2 regions of the Pseudoalteromonas sp. RB2-MNA-CIBAN-0110 genome follow, and region 2 is predicted to be linked to the other one. Evidence: predicted binding sites of a transcription regulator. Region 2 holds the regulator's gene; the other holds the start of a gene.
What was found. Region 2 encodes LexA, which represses DNA repair genes until DNA is damaged. Its sites were predicted from a motif close to TACTGTATNNNNATACAGTA; they were not measured.
Positions count from the first base shown of each region.

Region 1: a site for LexA is predicted at 3,241-3,260, ahead of AAEY68_RS20435 (SulA-like leucine-rich domain-containing protein). Genes of this name have one in related genera too.

Region 1 is NZ_JBEOOQ010000071.1:159-5,533, reverse strand. Features, by position in the region: gene AAEY68_RS20455 (VC2046/SO_2500 family protein) at 71-598, shown strand; gene AAEY68_RS20450 (DUF6172 family protein) at 778-1,080, shown strand; gene AAEY68_RS20445 (GGDEF domain-containing response regulator) at 1,274-2,191, shown strand; gene AAEY68_RS20440 (YchJ family protein) at 2,266-2,745, opposite strand; gene AAEY68_RS20435 (SulA-like leucine-rich domain-containing protein) at 2,784-3,218, opposite strand; gene AAEY68_RS20430 (tetratricopeptide repeat protein) at 3,517-3,981, opposite strand; gene AAEY68_RS20425 (NCS2 family permease) at 4,100-5,375, shown strand, end outside.
Region 2 is NZ_JBEOOQ010000043.1:4,686-22,677, reverse strand. Features, by position in the region: gene cyoE (heme o synthase) at 1-485, opposite strand, end outside; gene AAEY68_RS17600 (COX15/CtaA family protein) at 498-1,487, opposite strand; gene AAEY68_RS17595 (hypothetical protein) at 1,516-2,010, opposite strand; gene AAEY68_RS17590 (SURF1 family protein) at 2,000-2,740, opposite strand; gene AAEY68_RS17585 (DUF2909 family protein) at 2,755-3,063, shown strand; gene AAEY68_RS17580 (cytochrome c oxidase subunit 3) at 2,966-3,841, opposite strand; gene AAEY68_RS17575 (cytochrome c oxidase assembly protein) at 3,877-4,407, opposite strand; gene ctaD (cytochrome c oxidase subunit I) at 4,407-5,999, opposite strand; gene coxB (cytochrome c oxidase subunit II) at 5,999-7,141, opposite strand; gene lexA (transcriptional repressor LexA) at 7,625-8,242, opposite strand; gene AAEY68_RS17555 (PaaI family thioesterase) at 8,410-8,850, shown strand; gene AAEY68_RS17550 (hypothetical protein) at 8,851-9,231, opposite strand; gene AAEY68_RS17545 (membrane protein) at 9,545-10,270, shown strand; gene AAEY68_RS17540 (chaperone modulator CbpM) at 10,346-10,666, opposite strand; gene AAEY68_RS17535 (DnaJ C-terminal domain-containing protein) at 10,666-11,634, opposite strand; gene AAEY68_RS17530 (endonuclease) at 11,866-12,519, shown strand; gene AAEY68_RS17525 (S41 family peptidase) at 12,619-14,217, shown strand; gene AAEY68_RS17520 (hypothetical protein) at 14,217-14,588, shown strand; gene hmpA (NO-inducible flavohemoprotein) at 14,669-15,850, opposite strand; gene AAEY68_RS17510 (NnrS family protein) at 15,871-17,103, opposite strand; gene AAEY68_RS17505 (hypothetical protein) at 17,103-17,372, opposite strand; gene norR (nitric oxide reductase transcriptional regulator NorR) at 17,533-17,992, shown strand, end outside.

The DNA of each region.
Region 1 (5,375 bases), on a different contig from region 2:
AGAAAAAAGCTAAAGAAAATTGAAATAAAGCCGATAAATATCTATCAGTTACCACAATCGGCTAAAGACTATGCAAATAGATGATTTGTTAATCACAGAGAGTCAGTTAAACAGTAGACTCAATAATAGTGTGCATGAAAATCGCCGTGGCGAATTTGCACTATTATTAGCGATGCTGTCACATGACGCACTCGACTTTAGTCAATTTCATTTACCAAAAACTGAAATAGATAATTTAGTTATAGAAGAAGAGGCGTTAAGAAAGCAATTTGGCGCAGGTCCAAAGCAACTTTTAGCCCCTGATGAATATAATATGTTGGTTGGACAATTTAATGCATCATTAATATCTCAAGAAGGAGCGCGCTGCGGTATGACAAGTATTAAGTTAAGACAATGCTTAAGCCCTGAACCACTTGCGATTAGAAATGATGACAAGCATATTCCACTTAATATAATAGATAACTGTGAGCTTGCCGTCAGAAGAAGAATTAAAAGCGAACAAACCCAACTAGCCAATCCTCCTATAGATGCAGCTGCTTTTTACGACAGCCTTAATAATGATGCAATACATCAACCACTTCAGCTCATTGCGGTGTGATATATGATTGTAATAATCACCAGTTAATATATGCTTTACAACGGGTCTGCTTTATATATTTGCTAATAATTGATTTAATGAAAAAAAAGCATCCAAAAATTAAATGCAATTGCTATAATGGCGTCAAATGGTATGACATGAAATGCCATTATCATTAAACCAAGGTAATTAGGAACGTAATGAAGAAAACATTCACGCTAAATCACGAGAAAATCAAATACCCTCGTATGGTTGATGCTGCAAAGCACGAAGTGAAAAAATATTTGAAAAGAGAGCGTAATAAAACGCTACCTGAAGATGCTGACTATTGGGCATTTGACTGTAAGTTTGGTAACACAGCTGAAGATGCGCAAGTTGTGCACGTTGCTGAATTAAGTAACCAAATTGGCGAAATTGAAAAGCAAGGTTTGACCTCTTTCTATGTAGAGATTTTAGCTCGACCTGCTCAACGTCAACAGTTAGATTTAGATGATGACGAATAACACCTAATTTAATTAAGTGTTCGAAGTTTTAAAATGAGCCCAAGTGGCTCATTTTTTGTTTTTATGCATTAAAGATTCACCATAAATCATTTTTATTAGTAACCAATAAGTAGAATTTTACTTTATTAACATTTGCATAACAAAATGTAGTGATATAGGGTGTGTTTAATTAAAAAAACAAAACAGTTGTACCATGCCGATAAATTACTCTGACCACCAATTGAAATTAAGCTTAAAGAGCTCTAAGGTACTTGTCGTTGACGATCAGCTATTAAGCTTAATTGTATTAAAAAAAATATTATCAGAGCATTTTAGTGTAACAACAACGAGCTGTGGTGAGGATGCGATTGAAATTTGTAAACATAATCCGCCAGATATAATACTACTCGATATTAATATGGAAGGAATGAGTGGTATTGAAACATGTCTAAAATTAAAAAATATATCTGAAACACAAGATATCCCCGTTATTTTTGTAACCTCATCTGAAAATCAAGAAGAAGAGTGCTGGGAAGCAGGGGCTGTAGATTTTATAAAGAAACCAACTAACTCGGAAACTTTATATAGAAGAGTGCGCGCCCATATTACGATGAAACTGCAACATGACTTACTCAATCAAAAAGTATTTCTAGATGATTTAACAAAGGTATTCAATCGTCGTTATTTTGATGCGCATTTTTCTAAAATGGAACGAAGCGCCTTACGAGAAAAAGTCGACTATGCACTATTACTCATCGATATAGACTACTTTAAGCAATACAACGATCTTTATGGTCATGTGCAAGGCGATACGGTTTTAAACCTTGTTGCACAAACTATTACTAATAGTTTGCAAAGGCCAACCGATTTTGTTGCGCGTTACGGCGGCGAAGAGTTTGTAGTTGTTCTACCGCATACAAGCACTAAAGGTGCGATTTGTGTTGCTGATAAAATTAAACAAAATGTGGTCGATTTAGGAATATTACACAGATATTCAGAATATGACTTTGTGACTATTAGTATTGGCGGTGCAACCCTACAACCGTACGTAAATAACAAAAACACCTTGCAGATCGCAGATGAAAAAATGTATGAGTCCAAAATGCAAGGTCGTAACCAAGTGTGTTTTTAAGTTTAGCTAGCTAATAAATCACTTTGCCACTTAAAAACACCTTGTAGGTGATAAATATTAAATAAGATTATTTATTACACGCTATGACATTTTTTGTACTTTTTATTGCTACCACATGGGCAGTCATCATTTCTGCCCACTTTAATATCTTCAACAGGATATATAGTGCCATCTAAATAACGCCATTGAGTGTTTTCTTTAATAAACTGCGATTTTTCGTGAAGCTCACAAAATAAGTTTTGATAAAAATATTGGGCTTTAAATTCTACAGTGCCGGTATCTCCATCATGGCTTGACCCAATTACATCAAGATTTATAAATCGACAGCTGTTAGCAAAATCATTGATTTCTTTAACCGGATTTTCAGCTTGTTTTTCTTTTGCGTAGGTTTGATAAACATATTCTGCATTTTTAATAACATAAGCACTGAATCGTGAGCGCATAAGTTGTTCAGGAGAATCAGCTTGCTTAACAGATAAGTGAAGCGGCTCGCAGCAATCGGCATAATTGTGCCCACTGCTGCAAAAACATAATGTGGTATTGAGTGAAGTCATAATAATAATACAAAGTCTAAAACATTAGTTTAACAAGCTTATTGGGCGAGTGATATCTCTGTTGTTTGAGACTTTTTAGTAAAACAGTATAGTTTTGTATTCGTTTTACTTAAATCGAACGATAGATTCGTAAGTAGTTGGTTATTAACTATATCGGTCCAGGTAATTACCGCTGCAAAGTTTCCGTTATGTAATGCAGAATTTAATACATACTCTAAATTTACTAGGTGCTTTTGTCTAATAACAAGTAATTTACTTGTATCAATAGAGCATGAGTCAAGTAAAGCTTTGCTAGGTACATGATCTGGAGCAATTAGTAACGTCCATGCATTAGAGCTATTGTATTGGTGTAATACTTTTAAAAGCTCAAAGGTCGCTGAAATTTCATCTTCAATTTGAATCAAATTCACGCAATCGCTTTGCTCATCTTGTTGGTAACTTTTAACTGTTCTTACGGTAATAGGCTGTAACATAATTTCACTCACTGGGTTTTTATACAGTATTCATATACAGTAGTTTATACAGTGCTTTCGTGCAAGCCTTTTATGCTATTTATTTGTACAGTTATTCAGCTTTTGATCATTGTTTTTATTTTTTTAATTTATAATTCTTTATTAATCAGGTTGTTATAGGGTCGTTTTTGAGAAGGTATTCTAAAAATAAATTTTTGAGCAGTGTCTTCATTTTGGGGTTTTATACTGTATAGGATTATCTTTGTAACCATATACAGTATTTTTTTACACTGCATACAGTACTTCTGCCATAGTTAGCTTATGTGTTTTCACTCGTGCGAGGGATCATATGAGAAAACTGGAGTTGGTGGATTTGTTCGTACAAACTTGCCGCATAACATTGAGCATCTTTAAATCGCTTTGTTTCGATATGTTTGCGTATATCTGTAACCGCTGCAGTGGCAGGGGCGTACCCTTGGCTACTTGCTAAGCTTAACCAAGCTACAGCATGAAATACACTTTGTGGCACGCCTTCACCTTTCACAAAAAATAAACCTAAATAAAACTGTGCTCTATGGTTTCCCGCCATTGCAGCAAGTCGCATCCATTTTGCAGCCAATGGAGCTTGATTATTTTTTAAATAATATAGGGCTTTATTTAACGTACTTTGCTCATCTTTTTTATTATCAACGGGCACAGAGGTGTTTTCGGGTTGAGTAACAAAACCTAAAATATTATCTAGCTGTTGCTCTAAGTCTTGCTCACAAGGTGTTGTTTTAAGCATATTGGTTCATTTATTATTTTAACTACTTTAACAGTTTAGTATATAGCAAGGTAAAATGTCCTGTAAAAGATAATTTTTATGTTAAAATCTCGCCACTTTTTACTATCACAAGTTTATTATGTTCGAAGCCTTATTTAAACTGAGCGAAAATAATTCAACAGTTAAACGCGAATGCGTTGCTGGCCTAACTACCTTTATAACTATGGTATACATTGTATTTGTAAATCCGGCTATGCTTGCAGAGGCTGGGATGGATCAAGGGGCTGCATTTGTAGCGACATGTATAGCAGCTGCGATAGGCTGTTTTATAATGGGTTTATGGGCTAATTATCCATTAGCATTAGCGCCTGGTATGGGGCTAAATGCCTTTTTTACGTATGGTGTCGTATTAGGAATGGGTTATACCTGGCAAGCCGCGTTAGGGGCTGTATTTATGTCGGGTTGTATATTTTTGTTTTTAAGCTTATTTAAAGTCAGAGAGTGGATTATTAATGCCATACCTCTGGTGCTCAAGCGAGCAATCGCAACGGGTATAGGTGCTTTTTTAGCATTAATTGCCCTTAAAAATGCAGGCATTATTGTCTCAAGCCCGGCAACATTAGTGCAGTTGGGCGACATTACTTCTCCAGGACCGTTATTGGCTATATTAAGCTTTTTTGTAATTGCAGCGCTTTTATACCGCGATTTTAAAAGTGGCGTGCTTATTAGTATTTTATTAGTGACTGGCATTGCTTTAAGTTTGGGGCTTGTTGAATATCACGGTGTTATGGCTATGCCACCATCAATAATGCCTACTTTTATGCAGCTAGATTTTGCAGCCGCTTTTGATATATCAATGATGAGTGTTATTTTTGCTTTCTTGTTTGTCGATCTTTTTGATACTTCGGGTACATTAGTTGCGGTAACTCAAAAAGCAGGTTTAGCTGATGAAAAAGGTAACATGCCTCGTTTAGGGCGCGCATTAAGTGCTGACAGCTCAGCAACAATTGCAGGTGCGATGCTAGGTACGTCTACGACTACATCGTATATAGAATCGGTTGCTGGTGTATCTGTTGGCGGACGTACTGGCTTAACAGCTGTAGTTGTAGGCATTTGCTTTTTACTAATGATGTTTTTTGCACCGCTTGCACAAATGGTACCGGCTTATGCTACGGCAGGCGCTATTTTATATGTAGCTGTTCTGATGCTGCAAAATTTAAAGTTTGTAAACTGGGATGATATGACCGATGCAATTCCTGTTACTGTGGTATTACTAATGACACCATTAACGTTTTCGATTGCGCACGGTATTGCACTTGGTTTTATATCTTATACAGCGGTTAAAGTCTTGTGCGGTAAGCAAGATCAAGTCAGTATTAGTGTTTGGATATTAACAGCCTTGTTTGTTTTCAAGT
Region 2 (17,992 bases):
CCTATAACAATATTTTGCGGTGTAGCACGCTTTAAAAATGATGTATAAACAAATGCATAACCTACCAATGCAAATAACGTTAATATAGCGGTTAAGGTATTAGCCCACACCATTAGCATAATAAAACCAGCAACCCCAATAACAGCTGCAAAACTAAGCGCATGTGTTTTACTTAAACGCCCTTTAGCCACAGGGCGATGACGAGTCCGTGCCATTTTTGAGTCTATCTCGCTATCAACCACATGATTAATAACCGCTGCAGCAGCAGAAAGTAGCCCTATACCTAACAAGCTAATAAACTGTACGACCATACCGCGCCCTACATCGGGAGCCAGCGCTAAACCAACCCAAGCTGTTAGCACCAACATAGCTACCACTTTAAATTTACTAATTGCTAAGTAGTCTTGCAGCAAACTATGAGTACGCGAAATTAGCGATTGAGTATTAACGGGTAGCAGTATTTTTTTATCTATTATAAGTGCCATCATATTTCCCCTTTATGTGCGTGATTTTAGGTAATAACACAACCTAACCATGCTTAATAACAGTATGGCTGCCATCAAGTTATGCGCCAGTGCAACTCCCAACGGAATATGCCAATGTACTAAAATAAGCCCTAAGCTAATTTGGCAAAGCAAAACAAGTAATACACTCACAACGCAATTTTTAATTTTTTTAGAGTGCGCTTGGCTGTATATTTTCCACATAATTAACGCCAGAACAATGCAAGTAACGAGTGCCCAAATGCGATGTAATAAATGAATAGACATACGCGCTTGCTGCGATAACACACCAAACTCATAATTACTGTGCTCAAGTGGTAATTGAAATACGCTACTCAATGAAAACGGTTGTGCGTAATTACACAATGGCAAACCACTACAATGTGGAGCGGCGTAATTTGCAGCCAGCCAACCACCAAGTGCAATTTGGATAATTAATACACTGAGCGCTACTAAACTTAAACCGAAATAGCGTTTTGCGCCGCTATCGCCACCCATAATAGGTTTTGCGGTTAGCCGTAAATATAAAAGCGTTATAAGTGACAAAATACTAAAGCCACCTAATAAGTGGCCCATTACAATAAGCGGCTGAAGGTTCATGGTTACTGTCCACATACCAAGGGCAGCCTGAAACACCACTAGTAGAAGTAAAGCCAAAGGCAATTTAACTGGCGTAGTTGGATATTGGCGTTTTAAAAAAGCCAACACAAATAAACCTAAAATAAGTAAGCCTAAAGCACCTGCAAAGTAGCGATGAATCATTTCTTTCCACGCTTTTGCGGTTTCGAACATCATATCGGGGTAGCTTTGAGTTGCTAAGGCTATGTCAGCCTCATGCTTAGGTACCGTTAAAAAACCATAACAACCAGGCCAATCGGGGCACCCTAAACCTGCATCACTTAAGCGGGTGTACGCACCTAAAGCAACTACAATCAAAGCGAGTAATCCTGTTATTAATACTAAGTTTTTATAATTTTTATACATCAGATACTCCAACTTAAGCTCAACTTAGTTAGCTAGAACGAGAATAGTTAAGTAATTTTTTTAGATCTTTTAATAACCCTTTTTGTACTAAACGGTTTTCTTGTGGCTCGACCTTAAAGGGGTATTCAAGTACCACTAACCCCATATGATCAATCAAATACAAACTTGCAGGATTTAAACTCTGTTGCTCGGTAATAATTTTCCATGGTAGATTTTTATTGTCAGGGCTTCCCATTACAGCCATATCAACCTTGCCTTGGTTTTTACCAAGTGCCACATATAAATTATTAAGTGCATTGAGTTGTTCGCTGCATGGGGTGTTACATTCGTTTGAATAATTAAGTGCGATAGTCCATTGCTTGGGATTATTTTGCGGCCAATTTTTAAGTTTTATTTCTTGGCTTAAAAACTCGCCATTATTAGTAATTGCAGTAGGCAACCAATCAAACTTTAATGCGCCATATGCCAAAATTAATGGGATAGCGCAGCAGCCCACAAACAACACAAGGGGGTTATTTTTCATTATGTGTCCTTTTTTTACTCGCAAAAATAGCCACAACAGCACATGCAATAGCAATTAAAAACCATTGCACAGCGTAGGCATTATGCTTTTGAGGGCTCATAACAACTGCCTCATAATGAGGTGTTGCAATCTCATCACCAGTACCTTGTCTGTAAGCCATAAAATTAATTAATGATTGCTGGCTTTGAGTGCTCAGCATATTCAAGTCGATAGATTGGATTCTTGTAGGTAAGTCGTTATTTGTAGTTTTATCTTCAAGCGTAAAGCTACTTAGGTTATTTTCTTTTATTTGCGCTTTAAGAATAAAAACACCTGTAGGCAGAGTAACCTTTGGCAGTGTATCTCTAGATATAGGCGCTTTTACCCATCCTAAATTAACTAAAATCACTTTTTCTTCGCTGGCTGGCTTTAGTAAAGCAAGTAGGTCGTACCCTACTTGTCCGTTATAAACTTGATTATCTAAAAGCCAATATTGGTTTTGTACAAACCGCCCTTTTAACTCAACCAATACACCTGTTTTGTTCCAGCTATCAGGCAGGTTATGTAATTGAGACCAACTCATCACACCACGAGTATGTTGCTTAGCAATAGCGGTTAGTTGCTGCTGTTTTTGCTCACCCCGCTCCAACTGCCAAAATCCTAGTCGCACACACACAAGTACAACAACCACAACCATACAAAGTGTGATTAGTGAACTAAGCTTTTGTTTGTGCCATAAAACTAACTGCATAAAGGGTCAACTCAGTGATTATTAAAATTATTATCGTACTGTTGTTAATATTTATACTTTTTAACTTATTTAGAGCATTGTTTATTATGGTGTCAGGGAAAACTGGGGGACGACCTATGTCTCACTTTTTAGGTCGTCGCGTATTGTTTTCGGTCGTTGTTTTAGTTGTTGTTATTGCAGCGCTTAAACTTGGTTTTATTAAAGCAAATAATTCGCCAATAAACGCTACAGCACATATACAAATACAAACAAACACAGCCACACCACATCAACAAAGTGCCAATACCAAGCAGCTGCTTGAAAAGCAAAATGCTTATCTTTAGTAAAGTGCCCTTTTAATATCCGTAAAAATATTACAAATAAAAGTACGGTTCCTAACGTTACATGCATGCCATGAAAACCAGTCAATAAAAAGAACGTATTACCGTAAATGCCCGCATCTAGCGTTAGGTTAAGGTCATTATATGCATGCATGTACTCCTCAACTTGCAGCCCTAAAAAGCAAACGCCCAATAAAATAGTAGCGCCTAAAAAAACTTTAAGTGGAGTGCGTTTATTGTTTTCCATCGCTACGTGGGCAAAATGTAAAGTAACTGAGGAAGTAAGCAGTATTAAGGTATTTATAAGCGGTAAGCCTTGCCAGCCCATAGCTTGAGTAGTTTCACCAGCAGGTGTTGAAACTAGCGGCCAAACAGCTTCGAAAGTTGGCCATAAAACCTCGTTAGTCATTGCATTATTGCCTGCGCCTCCAAGCCAAGGTACCGACAATACGCGTGCATAAAAAAGCGCACCAAAAAAGGCCATAAAAAACATAACTTCAGAAAAAATAAACCAGCTCATACCTTGTCTAAAAGAGCGATCCATTTGTGCTGAGTACAAACCTTGGTCCGATTCATTAATTACATTTTTAAACCAGCTAAACAACATATACACAAGTACAGCAATACCGGCATAAAGCAGATAAACCCCGCTACCACCTTCTTTACCTACACTCATAACAGTCAAGCCTGCCCCTACTGCAATAAAAAACAATGCAACAGCACCTACAATAGGCCATGGGCTTTGCTCAGGTACGTAATAATGCTCATATTCTTGATTCATTTTATTTACTCCTAGTTTCACACTAGTTTAAAAAGCTAGTTGTTACTTGCCACCAGCTGTTCACTAATATCAAATACGGTATAAGATAAAGTTAATTCTTCAATATCGCTCGGCAGTGCGGTATCAACATAAAAAAGTAATTTAAATTCAAGTTCTTCCCCTGCTTTTAGAGGTTGCTGATCAAAGCAAAAACAGGCTATTTTGTGTAAATACTTTGCCGCTTTACCTGGCGAGACTGATGGTACAGCCTGCATTACTTTATCTAGGTTGCTGTTATTTTTAGCACTAAACATTACTTCACGCATTGCACCGGGTTTTACCACTACACTGTATTCTTTTGATTTAACTTCAAACGGTGCACCACTTTGTGCGTGAGTAGTAAAGCTAACGCCGACTTCTCGGTTTTGTACTATTTGTGTACTTTGCTCTGCTTGCTCAAGCGAAGGTTTTCCATTAAGCCCTGTTACATCACAAAACACGTCATACAAAGGTACTAAAGCAAAGGCAAAGGCAAACATGCCTATGCAAATAAGTACCAAACGTTTGAGTAGCGGTGCGTGTGTCATTACTTAATTACCGGCGGCGTAGAAAAAGTATGATATGGCGCTGGAGAGTCAACTTCCCACTCAAGCCCTTCTGCCCCTTCCCATACTTTTGCAGGCACTTTATCACCGCCACGCGCGCATTTAATTACCACAGCTACAAACAACAATTGCGATAAACCAAAGGCAAATCCACCAATACTTATGATTGCGTTAAAGTCGGCAAATTGAAGTGCATAATCGGGAATTCGACGCGGCATACCGGCAAGCCCTACAAAATGCATAGGAAAAAACAGTACGTTCACACTCACCAGCGATAGCCAAAAATGCCATTTAGCTAGCGTGATATTAAACATGTTGCCTGTCCATTTGGGTAGCCAATAATAAGCACCTGCCATTATCGAAAACACAGCCCCTGTTACTAATACATAATGAAAATGCGCCACTACAAAATAAGTATCGTGGTACTGAAAGTCAGCAGGTGTAATTGCCAGCATCAAACCCGAAAAGCCACCTAAGGTAAACAGCACAATAAACGCAATACTAAAAAGCATTGGCACTTCAAAAGTTATTGAGCCTTTCCACATTGTGGCAACCCAATTAAATACTTTTACTCCTGTAGGTACCGATATAAGCATGGTCGCGTACATAAAAAACAACTCGCCAGCGACCGGCATCCCAGTGGTAAACATATGATGAGCCCATACAATAAAGCTCAATAGTGCTATGGAGGATGTGGCGTATACCATTGAGGCATAGCCAAAAAGTTTTTTACGAGAAAAGGTAGGTATTATTGTAGATATAATGCCAAAGGCAGGAAGAATCATTATGTATACTTCGGGATGACCAAAAAACCAAAAAATGTGTTGGAACATCACCGGGTCGCCACCGCCTGCGGCATCAAAAAAGCTGGTCGCAAAATACTTATCGGTAAGTACCATAGTGACAGCTCCTGCAAGCACTGGCATTACCGCTATTAATAAAAAGGCAGTAATTAACCACGTCCATACAAATAAGGGCAACTTCATCCATGTCATGCCTGGGGCACGTAAGTTCACTATGGTTACAATCACATTGATTGCGCCCATTATTGAACTAATCCCCATAATATGTACGGCAAATACAAACAATGCAGTATTATCATTACTGTATGTTGTAGACAGTGGTGCATAAAAAGTCCAACCAAATGCAGGACCCCCACCAGGCATAAATAACGATGCCAATAGGATTAAAAACGCAAACGGTAAAATCCAAAAGCTCCAGTTATTCATTCTTGGCAATGCCATATCTGGCGCGCCAATCATGAGTGGTATCATCCAGTTAGCAAGGCCTGTAAAGGCCGGCATAACCGCACCAAACACCATAATTAAACCATGCACTGTGGTCATTTGATTAAAAAAGTGAGGATCGACCAACTGTAAACCTGGTTGAAATAATTCAGCTCTGATCACCATGGCCATTCCACCACCAATTAAGAACATGGTCAGCGAAAAAATTAAATATAAACTACCTATATCTTTATGATTAGTTGTGTAAAGCCAGCGTTTAAAACCTTTAGCTGGGTGATGAGCATGATGAGCTTCATTGGCGTTAGATTGTTCTACTATGCTACTCATTAGTTCGCCTCCACTTTGGCATCAAGTGCTGCCTGTATTTGACTCGGTTGAATAACATCACCCGTATCATTACCCCACGCATTACGTTTATAAGTAATAACCGCTGCTAATTGCTTTATAGATAACTGTTTGGCAAATGCTTGCATTGCCGTACCGGGTCGCCCATGGATAACTACATCAATGTGATCTTTTATATCGCCAAGCACTATAGGGCTGCCTTTAAGTGCAGGAAATACACCCGGTAACCCCATGCCAGTAGGCTGATGACATGCAGCACAATTGGCCATATATACTTGTTCGCCTAAAGTCATTAATTCTTCTTTTGGGAGGGTTTTATCAAGTAATGCGGCATCTGCTAATGCTGCTTTTTGTTTAGCTTGCTTTGCATCTGCAAGCCACGTTTTAAAATCAGCCTCAGATTTAGCGACCACCACAACGGGCATAAAGCCATGATCTTTACCACACAACTCAGCACATTGGCCTCGGTAAGTACCTTCTTCGTTTATGTTCGTCCATGTTTCGTTTATAAAGCCGGGATTCGCATCTTTTTTAACTGCAAAATCAGGTACCCACCAAGAGTGAATAACATCGTCAGAAGTCATTAAAAATCGTACTTTTTGATTTATTGGCAGTACGAGAGGTTTATCAACCTCAAGTAAGTAGTTAGGATTTTTATCTGCAAGATTCGCTATTTCATCTTGCGGGGTAGATAAAATAGAGTAGAACTCTACATCTTCACCCATATATTCATAATGCCATTTCCATTGCGAGCCTGTAATTTTAATAGTGAGATCAGCTTTGCTGGCATCTTCCATTGCAATTAGGGTTTTAGTGGCTGGTACTGCCATAGCAATTAAAATAACAAACGGGATTGCAGTCCAAAGTATTTCTACTTTAGTGCTTTCGTGAAATTGGGCAGGTACAGCCCCTTTAGATTTACGGTGATGAATAAGTGCCCAAAACATAATTGCGAACACTATCACCCCAATCACACAACATATTATAAATATGGTCATGTGCAGCTGATATACATTATTGCTTATATCGGTTACGCCTTTGCGCATATTGTATTGGCTGTTAGCCAAAACTGGGTGCGAAAAAACACATAATATAAGCCACAAGGTAGAGGTCAGTTTACCCATGTGACGGCTCCTTTGATGCTATTGCGAATGCAAAGCGAAGAGGCATACGGCTTAAACGCCAATTCGTTATTTTTATTTTTTTAGTCAATCTCATTTAATATTGATTGGTTTTGCTGCGCCAACAACGGGTTTGTGTATATTGTGTGTTCTCAAAACTAAAAAGCTGTGAGTTATTATTAGCTCAGCACATTAATAATTAGCTAAAAAATGAACAACAAGCAAGTTTTAGTATAAAAAACAATCAGGTGATATTGAGTAATTAATAAAAAATCAGTAACCAACTAGGTAACAGTAAGTTCAAAAGATGAGCAAAACAAAGGGGTTTAACGCATTCGAAGGGGGAAAATATAAGTGCAAAAAAGTTTACAGCTTAAATTGTCAGTGAGCTATTTATGCCCTATTTTTAGTGCGAATTTAAAACAAAAAATGCGTACTAATTAGTACGCATTTATAAAACTGCTTGTTTAAAAGCTATTTTTAAAGTCACATCCAATCAGCGTTTCTTATAACGCCAACGGCTAAGCCTTCAATATTAAAAGACTCATTTTCAAGATCTACTTCAATAGATTCAAAATCGTCGTTTTCAGCATGAAGTAATACTTTACGACCCGCTTTCTCAAGACGTTTTACAGTTACGTCTTCGTCTAGGCGGGCAACAACAACTTGCCCGTTTTCAGCGGTTTGAGTACGATGTACAGCAAGTAAATCACCATCCATAATACCAATATCTTTCATGCTCATACCGTTAACGCGTAGTAAAAAATCTGCAGCCGGTTTAAACATTAATGGATCGATTTTGCAGTGACTTTCAACGTGCTCTTGCGCCAAAATAGGTGAACCAGCAGCAACACGCCCTATAAGCGGTAAACCTAATTGTTCTGGCTCTTCTTCTTCAATTAACTGAATACCACGGCTTGCACCTGGTTTCATTTTAATTGCGCCTTTTTTAGCAAGTGCTTTTAAATGTTCTTCAGCAGCATTGGCACTTTTAAAACCTAATGTTTGCGCTATTTCAGCACGTGTAGGAGGCATACCAGTGTCTTTAATAAAAACTTTAATTAGTTCGAGTATTTGAGCTTGGCGGTTCGTTAATGGTCGCATACAACTGGTTTTCCATACAGTATATTTAACTGTGAGTATATACAGTTAAATAAAAATCGCAAATTTAAATTAAGCCTTAAAATAGCCAAAGTAATTTCACTTGTGTACATTTTAGGGATATAACTAAAGCTAGGTTTATAAATGATTAAAAAAGCAAAGGAGTCATTATGAGTATTTGGTACCAGCCCATCACTTTAGAGCTGTGCAAGCAGTTAGAACAAGGCATTGATGGCCAAGGAACATTAATGAAAACCATGGGAATAGAAGTCACTGAAATTGGTGATGATTACTTAGTAGCCACTATGCCGGCAATTCCTGAGCATCATAACCCAATGGGAATGGTTCACGGCGGTGCTAACGTTGTACTTGCCGAAACAGTTGCCAGCTATGCAGCTAACTTTGTTGTCGATTTTACAAAATTTTACTGCGTGGGGCAGGAAATTAGCGCAAGTCATTTAAAAGCATCTCGCAACGGCACTTTAACAGCAACGGCAAGAGCGTTTCATATTGGCAAACGTAGTTCAGTGTGGGAAATAAAAATTACAAATAGCCGCAATGAGCTGTGCTGCGTATCAAAAATGACCGCAGCAGTCGTAGAGCGAAGGTAGTTACTTTTCGATTGGGTAAATTGTAATTTCCATACCCGCACCAATCGCAGATATACGTAGTAATGTATCTGCATCTAAGGCTTGATTAAAGCACTTAGGGGAAGTGCCTGATTCAAAACCAATATCAAACGTTCTACGTGAACAGCTTAACCATTGCTTTAGCGCGTTACGCGAACACGATTCAATAAGCTCACATATATGGTTTATTGCTTTGTCAGGCGTGTTTACTACACCTGTTGCTTCAATACGCGCTAATTGACGGTATTCGTCTTTGTCATAATGTAAAATCGTCGCGACTTTTTTCAAGTCTGCCACTAGCAAACTAATATCTTGCTTTGATTCAAGCTCAAGATCTACATTTAAAAATTGAATTTCCGACATCGTTTCGTATTTATCCTCTAATAATTTCATTGCAAACTTTAACGCAGTTTTACCGTTATACCAAATCAACTATGCTCTATTAACCACTTTATATAGATATTTCGCAGCTTTTAAGTATTTTTTAGCGTTTAAAGCTAGCTGGATATCAAACACTCAGCTCAATTAAACAAATAAGTCATGTTAGCAATTTAAGTGTAATCTTTTTTATTTTTAAATGATTACAGTAAGCTATAGTTTAAACTGCGACAAAATGTCGCAGTAACTAATCCCATTAATGTAATAAACTAGCCTCTAAAAATAATAAGACTAAAACATGAATAAAAAAATATTTAAGTATGCTCGCAAGTTACATAAATGGCTCGGTTATTTGCTCACATTACAAATTTTAGCTTGGCTATTAGGCGGTTTAGTCATGAGCGCTATTCCTCTTGATAAAGTTCATGGGGAGCATCTTGCAACACGTACTCTTAATAACCCATTTACGCAGGCTGATTATGTTGCCTCCCTTAACGATATTGCATCTCAGGTGGTTAATCCAACACAAATAATTTTTGAGAACTTTTTAACCACACCTATAATTACAGTAATAAATAAAGATGAACAGCAAAGCTTTAACGGTATAACAGGCCGGCCTTTTGAGCCGCCAACTAAAATACAAATTACCGCAAATGCTAAAGCACACTTACTTATTGATGCTCAAGTGACAAGCGCTGTACTGCTAAAGCAAGGTATGCGAGAAGTTGGATATAAAACCAATGTTTGGCAGGTACAATTTGACGACACATTTAACACAACACTGTATTTGTCAGAAAATAACGGCAAAGTTATCACCGTTCGCAGCACACTATGGCGAATTTTCGACTTTTTTTGGATGTTACATATTATGGATTACGATGAGCGAGAGGATTTTAATAATCCGCTGCTTATTAGTTTTGCAGCAACCAGCGTACTTTTTTGCCTAAGTGGAATATTACTACTTATGCAAAACATACGACTAAAACGATTTATCCGAATTAAAAGTAAGAATAAATCAAAGTAGTCATATTGGTTTTTAAGAACTAGCGCACTCTCACCAAAGAGTAAATAAGCCCTAGGAAGTACCCAAGGGCAGATTTTATTCCAAGTGTTTAAATCGACTCAAATGTCGCTTTAACATTTCGTTTTCGAAAATCAACTCATCACGCTCATCCAGCAATTGTAAAACTAAAGCTATTGCCGACCAATCTAACGAAAAGTCATGTTGAATACGGGCCGCTTTTTTAACTAAGGTCACTGCAGATACCGTAAATTGCCACTGCGTAACATGCTTCCCCTCAATTGGAACCGCAATATTGTGCTCAACTAGCTCATATAAAATTGCTTCGCTAATATCACTACTCAAACATAGCTCTTTGCTAGTAAGTAAATCATCTTTTTGTGTCACGATAATTTGCATTATGGCTTGCTCCAGTTATTACGGGGATCAAAGTGAGCTTTTTCGGCTAATTCTTCCCAAAGTTTTTTACTGGTATCATCAACAGATGTTGGATTAACAATTTTAAGCACAGCAAATAAATCACCTTTGGCTTTTTTACTCATTAATCCCTTACCTTTAATACGCAAGCGTTGACCAGACTGACTATTAGATGGAATAGTTAATTGGATTTTGCCTGCCAACGTAGGTAAATTTATTTTTGTACCAAGAGCCGCTTCCCATGGTGCAAGAGGGACGACTATATTTAGGTTATGACCTTCAACATCAAATAATGGGTGGGGCACTAAACTAATTTGTAAGTACAAATCGCCATTTTGCCCGTTCGCTGACCCTAATCCGCCTTGCCCTTTTAGTCGAATTCGTTCGCCATTTACTGAACCTGCGGGAATTTTCACTTTAAGTGATTTTTTAATTTCAGAGACACGACCACTACTATCTCGCTGCGGTAACATAAACTCAACAGGCTTAACGGTATCAACTAAAGTCTCTTCAAGAAAAATCGGGAACTCTATTTCCACATCTTGTCCTTTTTGCGCGCGAGCGGCGTTACTTCTGCCCTGCCCGGAACGATTGAATCCACCGGCGCCGCCAAACATTGAATTAACAAAATCAGAAAACTCTTGATCGGTTTGAGGATCGCTTTGCTGATAATTACTTTGCGATGAAGCATTGTTACCACCATAATTACCTTGCTGTTGACGAGCACGATTTTGTTGATGACGACGTAACTCGTCGTATTTAGTGCGTTCTTCTTTGTTATGAATGACTTCGTAAGCTTCTGCTACTTCTTTAAACTTATCTTCTGCTTGAGGCTCTTTGCTTACATCTGGGTGATATTTTCTGGCTAACTTTTTATAAGCTACTTTAACCGCTTTATCGTCTGCATCAGGCGATATTCCAAGCACTGCATAATAATCAACAAATTTCATTTGCAATCCAAATCCCCATATTGAGTAAGCTTTAAGCATACTCCTTAACGTATAATCTTGTGTGGTTAAAATACGATAAATAGTAAGAAATAAATGAATAGTGAAAATAACTTTGAATAAAAAATTAATCGGACACTTTTTAGTAATATAAGTGCAGGCCTTAAGTTAACTTTATCTTTTATCTTCAAGGCTTTAAACTGCCTGTTCCTGTAGTTCACATTTGTGATGGATATGACTCGATTTATTCTGGCCTTACTGGCTTGTTGTGTGTGTTTTTCGGTATCTGCCGAACAATTTACCCGTTTTTCAACGGCTAAAAGACATTTAATTAAAACCCTCCCTGACAACGCCAAAAGTATTTACTGCGGTTGTGATATTAAAAAAGAAGGCAAAAAACTCATTCCTGATCCTTCTAACTGTGGTTACATTCCTCGAAATACACTTACCCGCTCAGGCAAAGTAAATGTGCGAGCACTACGCATTGAGTGGGAACATATTGTTCCGGCGTGGGAATTTGGTCATCAGCTACAATGTTGGCAAGATGGCGGACGTAAAAACTGCCGTAAAGTAAGTGCTAAATTTAGAAAAATGGAAGCTGATATAAATAACTTAGCGCCAGCTATTGGCGAAATTAATGCCGATCGCTCTAATTATCGTTTTGGCATGCTTAGCGAAAACGCCACACAGTATGGTCGCTGCGAAGTAAAAGTAAACTTTAAGCAACGTGTAGTTGAACCGCCTGTCTATGCACGTAAACGTATAGCCGACACTTACGCTTACATGCAGAAAACATACGGTTTAAAAATCTCTGATAAACAGCAAAAGTTATTTAATGCGTGGAAAAAGCAAGCATTTGCAGATACAAGTAGTGCGAGCAAGCTCTAAGCTTTAACACTCATTTACATAAATCAAAGTTATAAATGTTGAATAAACGAGCGAGTGTTGTAATATTTTAAACAACTTATTTACAGAAAGTCCTTAACTATGTTTAAAAATAATAAAACCTCGCTTGCCATTTTTGCAGCACTTTCGGGCTTTGCTTTAACGGGTTGCGGAGGCGGTATCGACTCTGCTCCTGTAGTTACAACACCTGTTAGTAGCAGCCCAACATGGACAGCGGCGGTATTTGAGCCCTCTAACGATTTAAAAAACTTTTGCGAAACCCCTCGTACGGGTAACGATCCCTTTAATAACAACAACCCCTACCCAGATCAAGCGGGTTCTGCCCTTTATGAAAAGCTCTGGCTTCGCTCTTGGAGCGACGAAACCTACCTTTGGTATGATGAGATTGCCGATAACGACCCTGAAAGCTTTACAACAGTAGCCGATTACTTCGCTCAATTAAAAACAGAGCAGCTTACCGACTCAGGGGCAAAAAAAGATAACTTTCATTTTTCAGAACCTACTGAAGATTACTTTCAAGAAGCGCAATCGGGCGTTACTTCTGGTTACGGTATAAATTGGGCATTTATTGGCGATACAGCCGACCGTATTTTACGCGTCGCTTATCTTGAAGATGATTCACCTGCAAGCCAAATAGGCTTTCAACGTGGTGATACTGTACTTTCAGTTGACGGTGTTAGCATTAATACCAATACAGAGTCGGGTGTAGATACGCTTAACGAAGGTTTATTTAGTCCTACTAACGGCGACTCACATACTATTGTTGTACGCAGTAACGATGGCGCCGAAAAAACATTTAATGTAACCGCTGGTAATATTGAACAAACACCTGTTCAAAATGTTAAAACGATTACAACCGCAAATGGTTCAAGCGTGGGTTACATGCAATTTAATAGCCATATAAGCATTGCCCAAGAAGGACTTATTGATGCGGTAAATAAGTTTAAAACCGATGGTATTGATGAGCTTGTAATCGACTTTAGATATAACGGTGGTGGTTTATTAGCACTGTCGGCACAATTAGCTTATATGGTTGCCGGTAATGCCAACGTTAACAACCGCTTTTATTATCAAACTCAACAAAACGATAAACAACCTGTTGATTCGCCCTTCCCATTTATTGATGAGGAAATAGATTACTCTACTTTTTTTAGCACAGGTGAAAACCTACCTGATTTAAACCTATCAAAGGTTTATGTATTAAGCACATCAGGCACCTGTTCGGCATCAGAAGCTTTTATTAATGGTTTAAAAGGTATAGACGCAGAAGTTATTTTAATTGGCGACACAACCTGCGGTAAGCCCTATGGCTTTACCCCAACTCATAACTGCGCAACAACCTATTACACTATTCAGTTTAGTGGCGTAAATAGCAAAGGATTTGGCGAATACGCTGCGGGTTTTACACCAACCCCTACTCCACAATTTGATGCTGATGTTCAAGGTTGTGAAATTGAGGACGACTTTGATCATCAGTTAGGCGACAGTGACGAGGCCGTTTTAGCCACCGCATTATTTCATGTTGAAAATGGCAGTTGTCCAGTTAGAACGGCTGCTGCAAAAGCAGAACCAGCTAATTTTTCAAGCTCTCGTGAATCTCTCATTCCTTTAAATATGCCGGTACAATTTACCCAGCGTAATATGGACTTAACTTGGCCAACGCTGGGTGAGGAAAGGTAATGGCTAAATTATTACTCCCATTAGCCACCTTGCTCGCTTTAGGCGGATGCCAAAGTGTAGATAGTGAGCCTGCTAAACCCGCTATATTAACGAGCGTTAATCCCAGCGTTATTACAACACTACAACAGGCAATTCAACAAGCTAAGGGAGGCACATTAGTAACACTTGCCGATTCGGTATTTACTAAACGTAGCGAACTGCTAATTGATCATGCAATGAGTAAAGGGTCTGATGGCAGAGTAATTATGGGCGCGCATAATATAAAATCTGAGAAGTTTATTTTGCAACTACGTAATAACCAATGCGAGCTTTACTATCCTAAAAAAGAGCTTACTACAGTACTTGAAGGTGTTACCTGTAAAGAGTTATAAGGCACTTTATTAATGTTTATAAATTAATAAAAAAGGCGCGCAGCATATCGCTGCGCGCCTTTTTCTATTTTAAAGCGTTATTACAAGTCTTGATGCGGACCAAACACTTCATAATGAATCTGCTCGTTTTTAACACCTAATTCAAGTAACTGGTTTTTTATAAATGCCATAAAACCGGCAGGACCACATAAGTAAAAGTCACCATTACTCAATGGTAGCTGTGCTTGTACTGCGTTTAGGTTCATTAACCCAGTAAAGTCAGCGCCCTCTGTCGCTTGGTTAAACCACGTCATTGTTTGTAAGCGGTTATAAACTGCATTTAACTCATTTAAATATTTTGAAAACGAATGCTGCTGAGTATTTTCGCAGGCATGTAAATACATAATCTCTTGATTAGAGTTGTCACTTAATAACGTTTCAAGCATAGCCAGCATTGGCGTTTGCCCAACACCTGCTGAAATGAGTACCGCTGGACTTGTATTATTACGTAAAAAGAAGTCTCCTGCCGGCGGGTATAGCTCAACAATAGTGCCTTGCTCTAATGAGTGTAAATGATTAGACACCATACCAGGCTTTGGCTGTAGCTCTTTTTTAACACTAATACGGTAGTTTTTAGCGTTACTTTTTTGTGAAATAGAATACTGGCGAATTTCTTCATATTCAGCGCCCTCTGGCTTAACTTTAATACCTAAATACTGCCCTGGTTTATGTGTAATAACAGCTTCGCCATCAACTGGCGTAAGTGTAAAACTCGTTACTAGTTCTGATTCAGCCTGTTTGTTGGTTATTTCAAATTGGCGAGTTCCCGCCCAACCACCGTGTTTATTTTTACTGTGCTCATACAAAGCAGCTTCTTCGGTTATACAAATATCAGCAAGTACGCCGTAAGCTTCGCGCCAAGCGTATTCAACATCGGGAGTAAATTGCTCAGGAAGAAGCTCTTTAAGCGTACCAATTAAGTGTGCACCTACAATAGGGTAATGCTCAGGTAAAATATTCAAGCTTGTATGCTTATGATTAATACGTGTTAGCGCTTCTTTTAATACGGCTAAATTATCAATATTTTGTGCATACGCAGCCAATGCATTAAAAAGTGCAAATTGCTGACGACCTGTATCTTGATTCGCCATATTAAAAATATTTTTAAGCTCAGGATTATGGCTAAATAAACGCTTATAAAAATGATCGGTAACAACCGTACCCGCCTGCGCTAATAACGGAACTGTGCTTTTTACAATCTCAATGGTTTTATCAGATAACATATGTGTTTCCTATGGATGAACTAACCACGACGCCCATCAACACGACGCCGCGTTAATATAGGTGTGCAGTGAATTAAAAATAATGAAAAAGCCACTAACCACAGCAAAGCACTTATTTGCCAAGCAAGGTGAGGCCCAATAATAAAAGGGAGTAATGAACGAGTAATAGCGGCCACAAGCAAAAACGCAAAAGCAACAGCCATGTAATGAGGAATAGCGAGTGTACGCCCTGTATGACCATGTGATACACGCGTCATCATTGCTAAAATCATCATACCTATTATGCCAATAGTGATTAAGTGCAGCGCATCTTTAAATTGTATTGCACTGCTATAAAAGCTAAATGCAACCATCATTAACCCTACGCCTAACGCTAAGTAGGAAAAATGTAAAGACCATAACAACGGCACTCTCAATACCTTGCTATCCCACCAAAAACCAGCCCTGACCAGGTGAAGCGCAGCAACAGTTGCAACAACTAACGCAGGATTAATCGTGTTCAAAAACAACTTGTTGATGAAAAATAAAGTGATAGCCAAAATAGATAAATACATCACCGCTTTATCTATTTTAGGAGTGCGAACTTGTGCGGTTAAACCTAGACCTTTAGCGGTAAAAAATGGTAGAACGCGACCCGCAACAATGCCAACTAGTAAAGTAATTACCAGTACTGCGGTATCAACCACACCAAGTGCAAGCTGCATGTTTTGTTTTAAAACAAGTATTAAATACAATACATTGAGCCCACAAAGCACAGCTAAAATAGCTAAAAACGGATAGTTACTTTTGCTATTGGCTTTTAATAACATATTAGCCAGTACTGCTATGGCGCCTAGCCACCAAATAACTTGTAATGTAAGTGCAGCATATAAATTAAAATGAGCAATATCAGGCAATATCACAAAAAAGGCTAAGCGCGCTGCAAGCCATATAAACGTAAGCCACATAAGGGCTTTCCCACTTATGCTCGGTACGCCTGTCCATGTTTGTGCAGCGGTAAGTAAAAAGCCAACAGCTACAACTCCTGCAAAGCCAAACAGCATTTCGTGCGCGTGCCATAATGTCGCAGGTATCGATGAGTGCCAACTTGCATGGCCTGTTAAAATAAGTAGCCAATACCCCACCGACAAAAATGCCAATAAGCCACCGCCTAAAAAGAAAGGTCTAAAAGCGAGCATCCATAATGGCCATTGAGATACTTTATGAATAGCAACGCGTGCTGGCATTGGCTCAATTAAGTTTATAGGGCGCATTATCGTACCTCCTGCCCTAAACCATGTTGTGCAACACAGCGCAGTACGTAACTTACTTTTAAAATAGCAGCAATAACAATAGTCCCAATATGAGCTGATACTTGCACCGCCATGGAAAAGTACTCAGCAAACGGGTAGCTAATTAAAATACTTGCCGTAATACACACTAAACTCACAGCTAATGCAGTATTGGCAGCAAATAATACTGTTTCGTATAGTGAACTAAACTGTGTTTGATTATTTAAATTATTCAGCATTAGTGTGTTCATGGCGATCTCTGTAACTAACTACGTTACTTAGCTATTACACATACTGTGCCAACAAATTTAATTAATTAAATTCAATATGTTAAATTAAACCACTTTACAGTATGAGTCTTTATGACCTACTATAAATTAACTCATAAAAACTCGAATAGGTCATTTTGACATGAATCAGCAATTCAACCTTACACAAGTTGCTCTAGAGCTTGCTCAAAGTACACTACACGAGCATAGCTTTGATCAATTACTAGCAACGGTTGAGCGGGTGATTCCTAGTGATGCAAGTGCGTTATTAGTGCTTCAGGGCGAGCAATTAAAACCACTGGCAATTAAAGGGTTAATGTCCGACAGCCTTGGCAGACGATTTAAAATAGTAGAACACCCTCGCCTAGAAGCTATTTGCAAAAGCACACTCGCGCTGCAATTTGCGCACGACTGCCCACTACCCGATCCATACGACGGATTGCTATTAGCTAAAACCGGCGACATACCGGTACATGCATGTTTAGGCTTACCTCTTTATGATAAAAACGCGCTACTTGGCGTACTTACGTTTGATAGCCTTAACGCCAATGCATTTAACAGCATAAGCGCTGATACACTCAATACCTTACAAACGCTGTGTA